2 regions of the Ketobacter alkanivorans genome follow, and region 2 is predicted to be linked to the other one. Evidence: predicted binding sites of a transcription regulator. Region 2 holds the regulator's gene; the other holds the start of a gene.
The links. The regulator sigma-54, encoded in region 2, starts transcription at its own class of promoters, with help from an activator protein. The targets are predictions, from matches to a motif close to ANTGGCATNNANNTTGCTNT.

Region 1 (4,280 bases), 1.9 Mb from region 2:
TATCGCCGGTTCCATCCAGGCCAACAACCAGGCCATAACCAATTAGTTGGTTACTGCGAACACCCTGCACATCGGTAAGATCTTTTAGCCTGTCTGCGAAGGCAAACTGCGGCAAACTGATTATCAATATGATGGATAGTACTACTCTCATATCTTGCGCTCCTGCTTAGAACGGCCACCAAGTACTGCCGAAGAATTTAGATGCCCAACCCTGCTCCTGAGCAGCTGCCAACGCACCGGTTGCACTATATGTAATACGAGCATCTGCCAGTCGAGTTGACAGCGCCGTGTTATCAGGAGACACATCAGAAGGACGCAGCATTCCCTCGATCCGAATAAACTCATCACCTTGTGAGAACGTCATCCATTTCTCACCACGAACCACTAGCACGCCATTGGGCAGCACATCTGCCACCGTTACAGAAATCTGGCCTTGCAATCTATTGCTTTGATCTGAATTGGCGTCACCTTCAAACTCACGAGTATTGTCCGCCTGAATCGACATATTCAGATTCGATCCATTCAAATGACCAGAAGGGTTGGTTCCCAACAGCGTTTCAACACCCATATCGAGCTTGTCATCCTTATCAATGGCGGTCTTATTTGACTTGGATGAAACCGTGCGCTCCTCAAGATACAGGGTGATAATGTCGCCAATTCGGCGAGCACGTTTATCTTCCCAAAGGCTTATGCCCGCTCCACTGGCATAAATTGACCCGGTCGCACTTTGACCCGGGGGCGGTGATACAGGCATAACGGGTGAATACCGAGCATCTCCCGGGCGAGGCGTGGGAGCCGATGCACACCCTGCCATGAATAGAGCAACTACCACCCAAAATACCCGTACTGCTCTATCTGTTCGCCGCGAAGAACTCATCATATCTCTCCTATACCAACTACAGTTGTTGCCCAACGAACTGCAACATCTGATCTACTGTAGATATCACCTTTGAATTCATCTCATAGGCACGTTGGGTCTCGATCATGTTGACCATCTCCTCCACCACATTCACATTCGAGCTTTCCAGCGCACCTTGAATAATGGGGCCCAATCCATTTTGACCTGGTTCACCCTGCGTGGGCGCACCACTGGCTACTGTTTCACGAAACAAGTTACTGCCCATCGCTTCTAAACCCGATGGATTAATGAAGTCTGCTAATTGAACGTTCCCTATTTGGGTAGAATCCCCGGTTTGTGCATCTGATACTGTTACAACACCATCGGTGCCTATAGTCACATTCTGAAAACCTTCAGGCACAGTCAGGCCAGGCTCAAGCGGAAACCCGCCGGATGTAACCACTTGACCGGTAGAATCAATTTGAAACTTGCCATCACGGGTATAGTTAACCGACCCATCTGGCATGAGAATTTGAAAAAATCCTCGACCATTAATTGCCATATCAAGGCCCTGATCAGTTACCTCGATGTTTCCCATGGTGAACTCTTTTTGAGTTGCTACCATGCGTACACCAGTACCCAACTGAAGCCCCGATGGCAATTCAGTATTCTGTGAGGACTGACCTCCAGGTTGTCGATTAATTTGATACAGCAGATCCTGAAACACCGCGCGATCACGCTTGAAACCCGTAGTACTCACGTTTGCAAGGTTATTGGATATCGTTTTTAACTTAGTATCCTGTGCGCTTAATCCGCTTTTACTTACCCAAAGAGCTGAATGCATGTCTTGTACTCCGATAAAGCTGGCAATGCTTAACCTTGTTGAGGAAAAAAATTGCCGTTAATTCTTTTCCTATGACATTTATCTGTCGTTGTAATTAGTTCTGCAGGATCCGTGCCGAGGCCTCATCCATTTCTTTGGCGGCCTGCATCATCTTCACATTCATTTCGAAAAGACGAGCATGAGATATGATGGCCGTCATCTCATTAACAGGATTCACGTTTGATCCTTCCAACATGCCATTGATAACCTGCACATCTGGATCAGACTCGAGTTCAGAGCCATCCTTCATACGAAACAAGCCATCATCCCCTTTCACCATCTGCTGCTGATCCGGTTTGACCAGTTTTAAACGAGCGATCTGCGTTAGAGATAGCGGATCCTCTCCTAGACCTGTTATAGAAAGCGTTCCGTCGACCCCTACTACCAGCTTGTCGTATTCGGGCAGTACGATCGGGCCTCCATCGCCCAAAACGGGCAATCCTGTTCCTGTCGTAACCGCCCCACTTACATCCCGCTTGAGGTCACCCGCTCGTGTGTATGCCTCCGATCCATCCTGCAACTGAACTGCAAACCAGCCATCACCTTTTATCGCCACATCCAGATCTCTGGCTGTTTCCATATAAGATCCCGCACCTGTATCAGTTCCGGGCCGCTCGTTCATTGCGTAAGCTCTGGATGGGTGGTGCTCACCAAACACGGACATCGAGCGGTATTGGTGAAAATCAGCTTTGAAGCCAGCGGTAGATACATTCGCCAAATTGTTGGCTCGCAGGCTTTGGGCATCCAAAGCCTCCTTTGCACCTGTCATGGAGATGTATAAGAACTTGTCCATAGCGATTCCTGCACCGTCAATAATTCATCGAATTAAGTCTCACTGAGTAAAAGTGCAATTCGCTTGCCAGTTTTCAGGCAAAAAAAATCCCTGCTATGCAGGGATCTTTTTTGCCTGGTTTTATTACCTTATCTGAATGATTGTCTGCGTCACTGCATTGGAGGTTTCTATAGACTTGGCATTGGCCTGAAAGTTTCTTTGCGACGTTATTAACGTCACCAGCTCTTCGGTGAGATCTATATTGGATGTTTCCAGAGCACCAGACTGTATTAGACCAAAACTTGAAGTGCCCGCCTCCCCAGGAATAGGTTCTCCCGATGCTGTAGACGAGCGCCAAGTAGTGTTACCAATTTGCAGCATACCCTGCGGATTAGAAAATCGTGCCAACGCAACCTTGCCAACGGCGGTTGTCTGTCCATTTGAATAGGTGGCCTGAATAACACCTTGGTCATCCACACTCAAACCGGTAAGACGGCCGATTGTAAAACCGTCCTGTGATAACGCCGAAACCGAGAAAGGCGACGCAAATTGTGTTGGTGGATTACCGGCAAAATCAAAATATACTTGCTGCGTGGTATCGGCACCGTTGGTTAAAAACGAAAATTGATCCGTAAATATACCGCCGCCAGGATCGGTTCCTTGAAACACACCCTGTGAGTCAAAAGCCAGAACACCATAGCCTACACCATTCGCGTTAACCTCCGAACTGATAGCGCCACCCAATCCATCATAAACATCCAGGGTGTTTACACCACCAGTGTCATCAGTAACCGTCAAGAAAACACCCCACGTATTTTGCTGGCCACTTGTTCCCAAGTTGGGCTCTTTAACAAAATACGCAGTTGCTATGTGCGAATCCCCCAGGCTATCGTATAAAGTGATAGATGTAGACGCGGAATAGGTGTTGGAGTCGGTCGGATCAAACACGTCAACGTTCAAGTTGGTAGCATTGGCAGGCAGGTTTACACCGATCTCCACTTCAGCCGTCGCCTGGGGCGCACCCGCTGTATCGGGCAATTGCAGAGGCGTGGTACTGGACAGAGCTGTTGCCGTTACCGAACCATCATCATTTACCGGAAACACCTGTAAATACTGGTTTGATGCATTCACAACAAATCCATTTTCATCAACACCAAAATTTCCGGCCCGCGTGTAAACACGCTCCTGACTTATTTGATCCGGAGACAGTACAAAGAATCCCTCACCGCTGATTGCCAGATCCAAAGCTTGAGATGTAAAATTGAGATTGCCTTGATCAAATAGCTGTTGAACCTGCTGCAACAACACACCATTACCCACCGCAGTATCACTGTTGCCAAACGCAGAGTTCGCATAAATATCGCCAAACGCGGTTCTTGAACCTTTAAAACCTGTCGTTTCTACGTTAGCAATATTATTACTGGTAACATCCAGTTGCGCTTGCGCAGCATTCAGTCCACTTAACGCAATATTAAAACCCATGACCTTCTCCTGCTATCATCGTACTTCTTGAATTTCACTTGAATTAATCTGACCCACACCATTCAGGTTTAACAGCATACCGCCTTGATTATCGACGATACTGACACTGTTAACCCGGCTATACATACTGGTTATCAAAGCTTCATTCTCACCGGACATCGTGCCCTCAATAGATATTGAGTAGAGGCCAGCGGGCAGATCCTCACCTAGATTATTGGTTCCATCCCAGCTAAACGGTGTTTCAGCGCTGCCTATATTTCCCAGATCTCGATTTGCCACAACCTGGCCGGCAGCATCTTTAATGA
Region 2 (4,280 bases):
ATCGTTAAACATGGCGGCGATTTTGGCGAGAACATTAAGATGTTCTTCATGCGCATCTTGCGGCACCAATAACACAAACAGCATGTCCACGGGTTCGTGATCAATGGAGTCGAAATCCACGCCACTTTCGAGTTTGATGAAGGCACCTATAACGTTGTTGCAATGCTGTGCACGGCAATGGGGGATGGCGATGCCTTTGCCCAGGCCTGTGCTGCCAAGCTTTTCCCTTGATATAAGACTGTCGAACAATTCGTTGGGGTCCAGTTCGGGGTACTGCTGGGCAATAAGCCCAGCAGCGGTTTCCAGAACTTTCTTTTTGCTGCCGCCAGGTACGTCTTCAAAAACCCGTTGCGGACTGATGATTTCAGCAAGTTCCATCGTTATCAATTAACCTTATTACAACCTTTGGAGTTAATCGCCTTGTTTACCAGCTCTTGGATTTTTCTTTGTGCTTCAGCACTTGGCGATCAAGTTTGTCGGTCATCATGTCGATGGCCGCATACATGTCTTCGGATTCGGCGTTGGCAAACAGGTCAGCGCCTTTTACATGAATTTTTGCTTCGGCTTTTTGTCGGTTCTTTTCGACACTCAGGATGGCTTGGATGCTGGTGATGTCGTCGGTATGGCGTTCGAGTTTTTGCATTTTATCGGCAACGTAGTCTTTCAGTGCGTCCGTAACGTCTACGTGATGTCCGCTGATATTGATTTGCATAGGCCACTCCTTAATCGTGGTTTGTTTTACTGCAACCCATTGGCTGGCGCGTTTGGGTTTGGTATAGCATCGGCCAGAAGGGCACCGATGATGTTCAACTCTGTATTCTATGACCAGAGGTCAAACCAATCGTTTCCTTTCATTGGAAGGGGGAATCATCATAGCCTCGCGGTATTTGGCGATCGTGCGCCGGGCAACCTTGATGTCCTGTTCCTCCAGTATGTTGGCAATTTTACTGTCGCTCAACGGTTTTTTTGGATTTTCTGCTGCAACCAGCTTCTTGATAATGGCGCGAATGGCGGTGGATGAACATTCGCCCCCCGAGGCAGTGCTGACGTGGCTGGAGAAGAAGTATTTCAGCTCAAATATGCCGCGGGGCGTATGCATGAATTTCTGTGTGGTTACTCGGGAGATGGTGGATTCGTGCATGCCTACGGCTTCGGCAATGTCGTGTAAAACCAATGGCTTCATGGACTCTTCGCCCTCTTCCAGAAAGCCGATCTGATATTCGACGATCTTGGTGGCTACTTTCAGCAGGGTTTCGTTACGGCTTTGTAAACTTTTGATAAACCAGCGGGCTTCCTGCAGGTTGTTTTTGAGGAAGGTGTTGTCGCTGCTGTTGTCGGCCCGCTGTATCAGGGAGGCGTAGCCACTGTTTACTCGCAGGCGGGGGGTGGCCTCCGGGTTCAGTTCTACTCGCCAGCGGCCTTTGTCTTTGCTGACAATGACATCGGGGATGACGTATTGGGTGTCATCGGATTCAATGCTGCTGCCTGGGTAGGGGTTCAGGGCCTGGATCAGCTCGATGGCGGCTTTTAAACGGGTTTCTGATAGCTTGCCCTTGCGCATGATGGTGGCAAAGTCGCGAGAGCCGAGGGCATCCAGAAACATTTCCACGACCAAAATAGCGTCTTCTCGGGTTGGGTCGCCTTTTGGCTCCTGTTTGAGCTGGATCAGCAGGCATTCCCGCAGGTCTCGGGCGGCCACACCGGGGGGATCAAATTGTTGAATGCGGTGCAGTACGGCCAGCACTTCTTCCAGTGAGATGGCGCTGCCGTCGTCGCCTTCTTCGGGTTCCAGTTGGATGCCCATGGCTTCCAGTTCGGCCTGCTGCAGGCGTACCAGGTCTGCCACTACGTCCTGCTGGGCGAGTACGCCGTCGCGGATGTCCTCTACGGATTGGGTGAGATAGCCTTTGGCATTGACGCCTTCAATGATGGCCATGGCGATCATGCGGTCCATGTCGGACATGTTGGTCAGGTTCAGCTGCCACATCAAGGAGTCATAGATTGATTCCGGGGCGCTGTTACGGCTGTCATAGTCGAAGTCATCGTCGTCGAAGCTGGTGCTGCCACCGGAACCTGCGGTGCCGTCGTATAAGGTATCCCAGTCGCTGTCCACGGGCAGCTCGCCGGGCATTTCTTTGCCTTCCAGGTCGACGGGGGCATCTTCGTTGGTGGTTGAGCTGGCTTCACTGCTGTCGCTGGACTGGGAAAAGTCCACGACAGGTTCTTTTTCGTTGGTGGTTTCGGTGCTTTTGTCGCTGGTATTTTGTTCGCTTGTGTCGCCGCTGTCGTTATCCGATCCTGACTCATCCACATCAAGTAGGGGGTTGGACTCCAGTGCTTCCTGAATTTCGGTTTGCAGATCCAGCGTGGAGAGCTGTAGCAAGCGTATGGCCTGCTGCAGCTGGGGCGTCATAGTAAGGTGTTGACCAATTTTGAGCTGTAAGGTTGGTTTCATTGATACCTAATTCAACTTCTTCAACGACCAGTTTTAGTGGGGTGTCACGGCCTTGTTGACGTTTTAGGCAGCCAATTATTGGCCTGTTTTCAACAGCTTAGTTGGGCCGTATTTCAACTGCGATGCTTTAATTGTAAGAGCAGTCAGCCCGCAAAGCAATTTACATGCCTGAAATTACTTAGAACTTTTACATATGAAATTGGTTGCCCAGATAAACCTCGCGTACTTTCTGGTTTTGCAGGATGAGTGAGGGCTCACCTTCGGCGATAATATGGCCCTCACTGACGATAAAGGCTTTCTCGCAAATGTCGAGGGTGTCCCGCACGTTGTGGTCGGTGATCAGTACGCCCAAGCCGCGATCCCGCAGATGGCTGATAATCTGTTTAATATCCGCAACGGAAATGGGGTCGACCCCGGCGAAGGGCTCATCCAGCAGGATGAAGGCGGGGTCGGTGGCCAGTGCCCGTGCGATTTCTACCCGGCGGCGCTCACCACCGGACAGGGCCATACCCTGGGATTCGGCAATGTGGCCAATGTGGAACTCCGCCAGCAGTTCGTCCAGTTTGGCCTGGCGCTGCTTTTTGTTCAGGTCTTTGCGTGTTTCCAGAATCGCCATGATGTTCTCTTTTACCTTGAGGCGGCGAAAGATGGAGGCTTCCTGGGGCAAGTAGCCGATGCCTTTGGCGGCGCGCCCGTGCATGGGCAGGTGGGTGATTTCGGTATCGTCTATCACGATGCGGCCTTTGTCTTGGGGGACTATGCCGATGATCATGTAGAAACAGGTGGTCTTACCGGCACCGTTAGGGCCCAGTAGCCCGACGATCTGGCCACTTTCGATGGTGATGGAGACATCTTCCACCACGGCGCGACCTTTGTAGCTTTTGGCTAGATTGGATGCTGTCAGGCGGCTCATGATGCAGGTATGGCCTTTTCTGTTGGGGCGGGAGCAGGCGCTGTTTGCGGTGCAGGCTCTGCCGCCGATGGCAGAATCATTTCCACTCGGCCTTTTATGTCGCCGGGCTGGTGATCCTGGGTCTGTCCCAGTGCTTGCAAGCGCTGGCTTTGGATTTCGTAAACGATCTCTTCGCCGCGAAAGATGTTTTCGCCTTGCACGATGGAAGCCTTGCGTTTTAGCAGGAGTTTCTGATCGCGCACCATGTAATCGATGTTTTTGGCTTTGGCGATGACTTCCGCCTGGTTGGGCTCGGGTACCTGTGAGAACAGGGCGGGATCACCTTCAGCCATAACGATATCCACTTTGCCGTTTTCGGTTCTGATTTTCAGGGAGTCGGCAGCGATGCGAAGGGTGCCCTGAGTCAATACCACGTTGCCGGTGTAGAGTGCGGTGCCGTCTTTTTCGTCAATTACGGCGGTGTCTGCGACAATTTTCAGCGGCTGTTGGCGATCGCTGTCCAGCGCCTGTGCCACGGGGGCTGCGCTTAGCAGGATCATCCAGCAGGTCAGCTGTTTAAGATTTTTCAGGTTCATAAATACTGGTGACTTTGTGGCGTAACGTAATTCGGTTGTTGGTAAGGTCTGCATCCAGCCCGGTTGCCTCTATATAGACGCCGCTTTGCCTGATCACGACTTTGTCGTCGGTGGTGGCGTAGGATTCCCGCGGATAGAGTATGAGGGTTTCTGTTTCCAGTACGGCGGCTTCCCGCACGCCCTGCTGAACAACGGTAACATTGCCGGAGAGGTTCAATTTGTTGGCTTCGTTATCAGAGGTGGCGCTGGCAGCGCTGGTTTTCCAGGATTCTTGTTGCTGCTCAAAGAAGGTGATGGTGGGTTTGACCATCAGGTTGCGATTGCTGGCAACGTACTG

Region 1: a site for sigma-54 is predicted at 2,566-2,585, ahead of Kalk_RS04095 (flagellar basal body rod protein FlgF). Genes of this name have one in related genera too.

The regions. Positions count from the first base shown of each region.
Region 1 covers NZ_CP022684.1:986,480-990,759, forward strand. The annotation lists gene Kalk_RS04080 (flagellar basal body P-ring protein FlgI) at 1-151, opposite strand, end outside; gene flgH (flagellar basal body L-ring protein FlgH) at 167-880, opposite strand; gene flgG (flagellar basal-body rod protein FlgG) at 897-1,682, opposite strand; gene Kalk_RS04095 (flagellar basal body rod protein FlgF) at 1,777-2,514, opposite strand; gene flgE (flagellar hook protein FlgE) at 2,638-3,975, opposite strand; gene Kalk_RS04105 (flagellar hook assembly protein FlgD) at 3,991-4,280, opposite strand, start outside.
Region 2 covers NZ_CP022684.1:4,026,516-4,030,795, forward strand. The annotation lists gene ptsN (PTS IIA-like nitrogen regulatory protein PtsN) at 1-378, opposite strand, end outside; gene hpf (ribosome hibernation-promoting factor, HPF/YfiA family) at 425-712, opposite strand; gene Kalk_RS17215 (RNA polymerase factor sigma-54) at 833-2,455, opposite strand; gene lptB (LPS export ABC transporter ATP-binding protein) at 2,643-3,368, opposite strand; gene lptA (lipopolysaccharide transport periplasmic protein LptA) at 3,365-3,943, opposite strand; gene lptC (LPS export ABC transporter periplasmic protein LptC) at 3,924-4,280, opposite strand, start outside.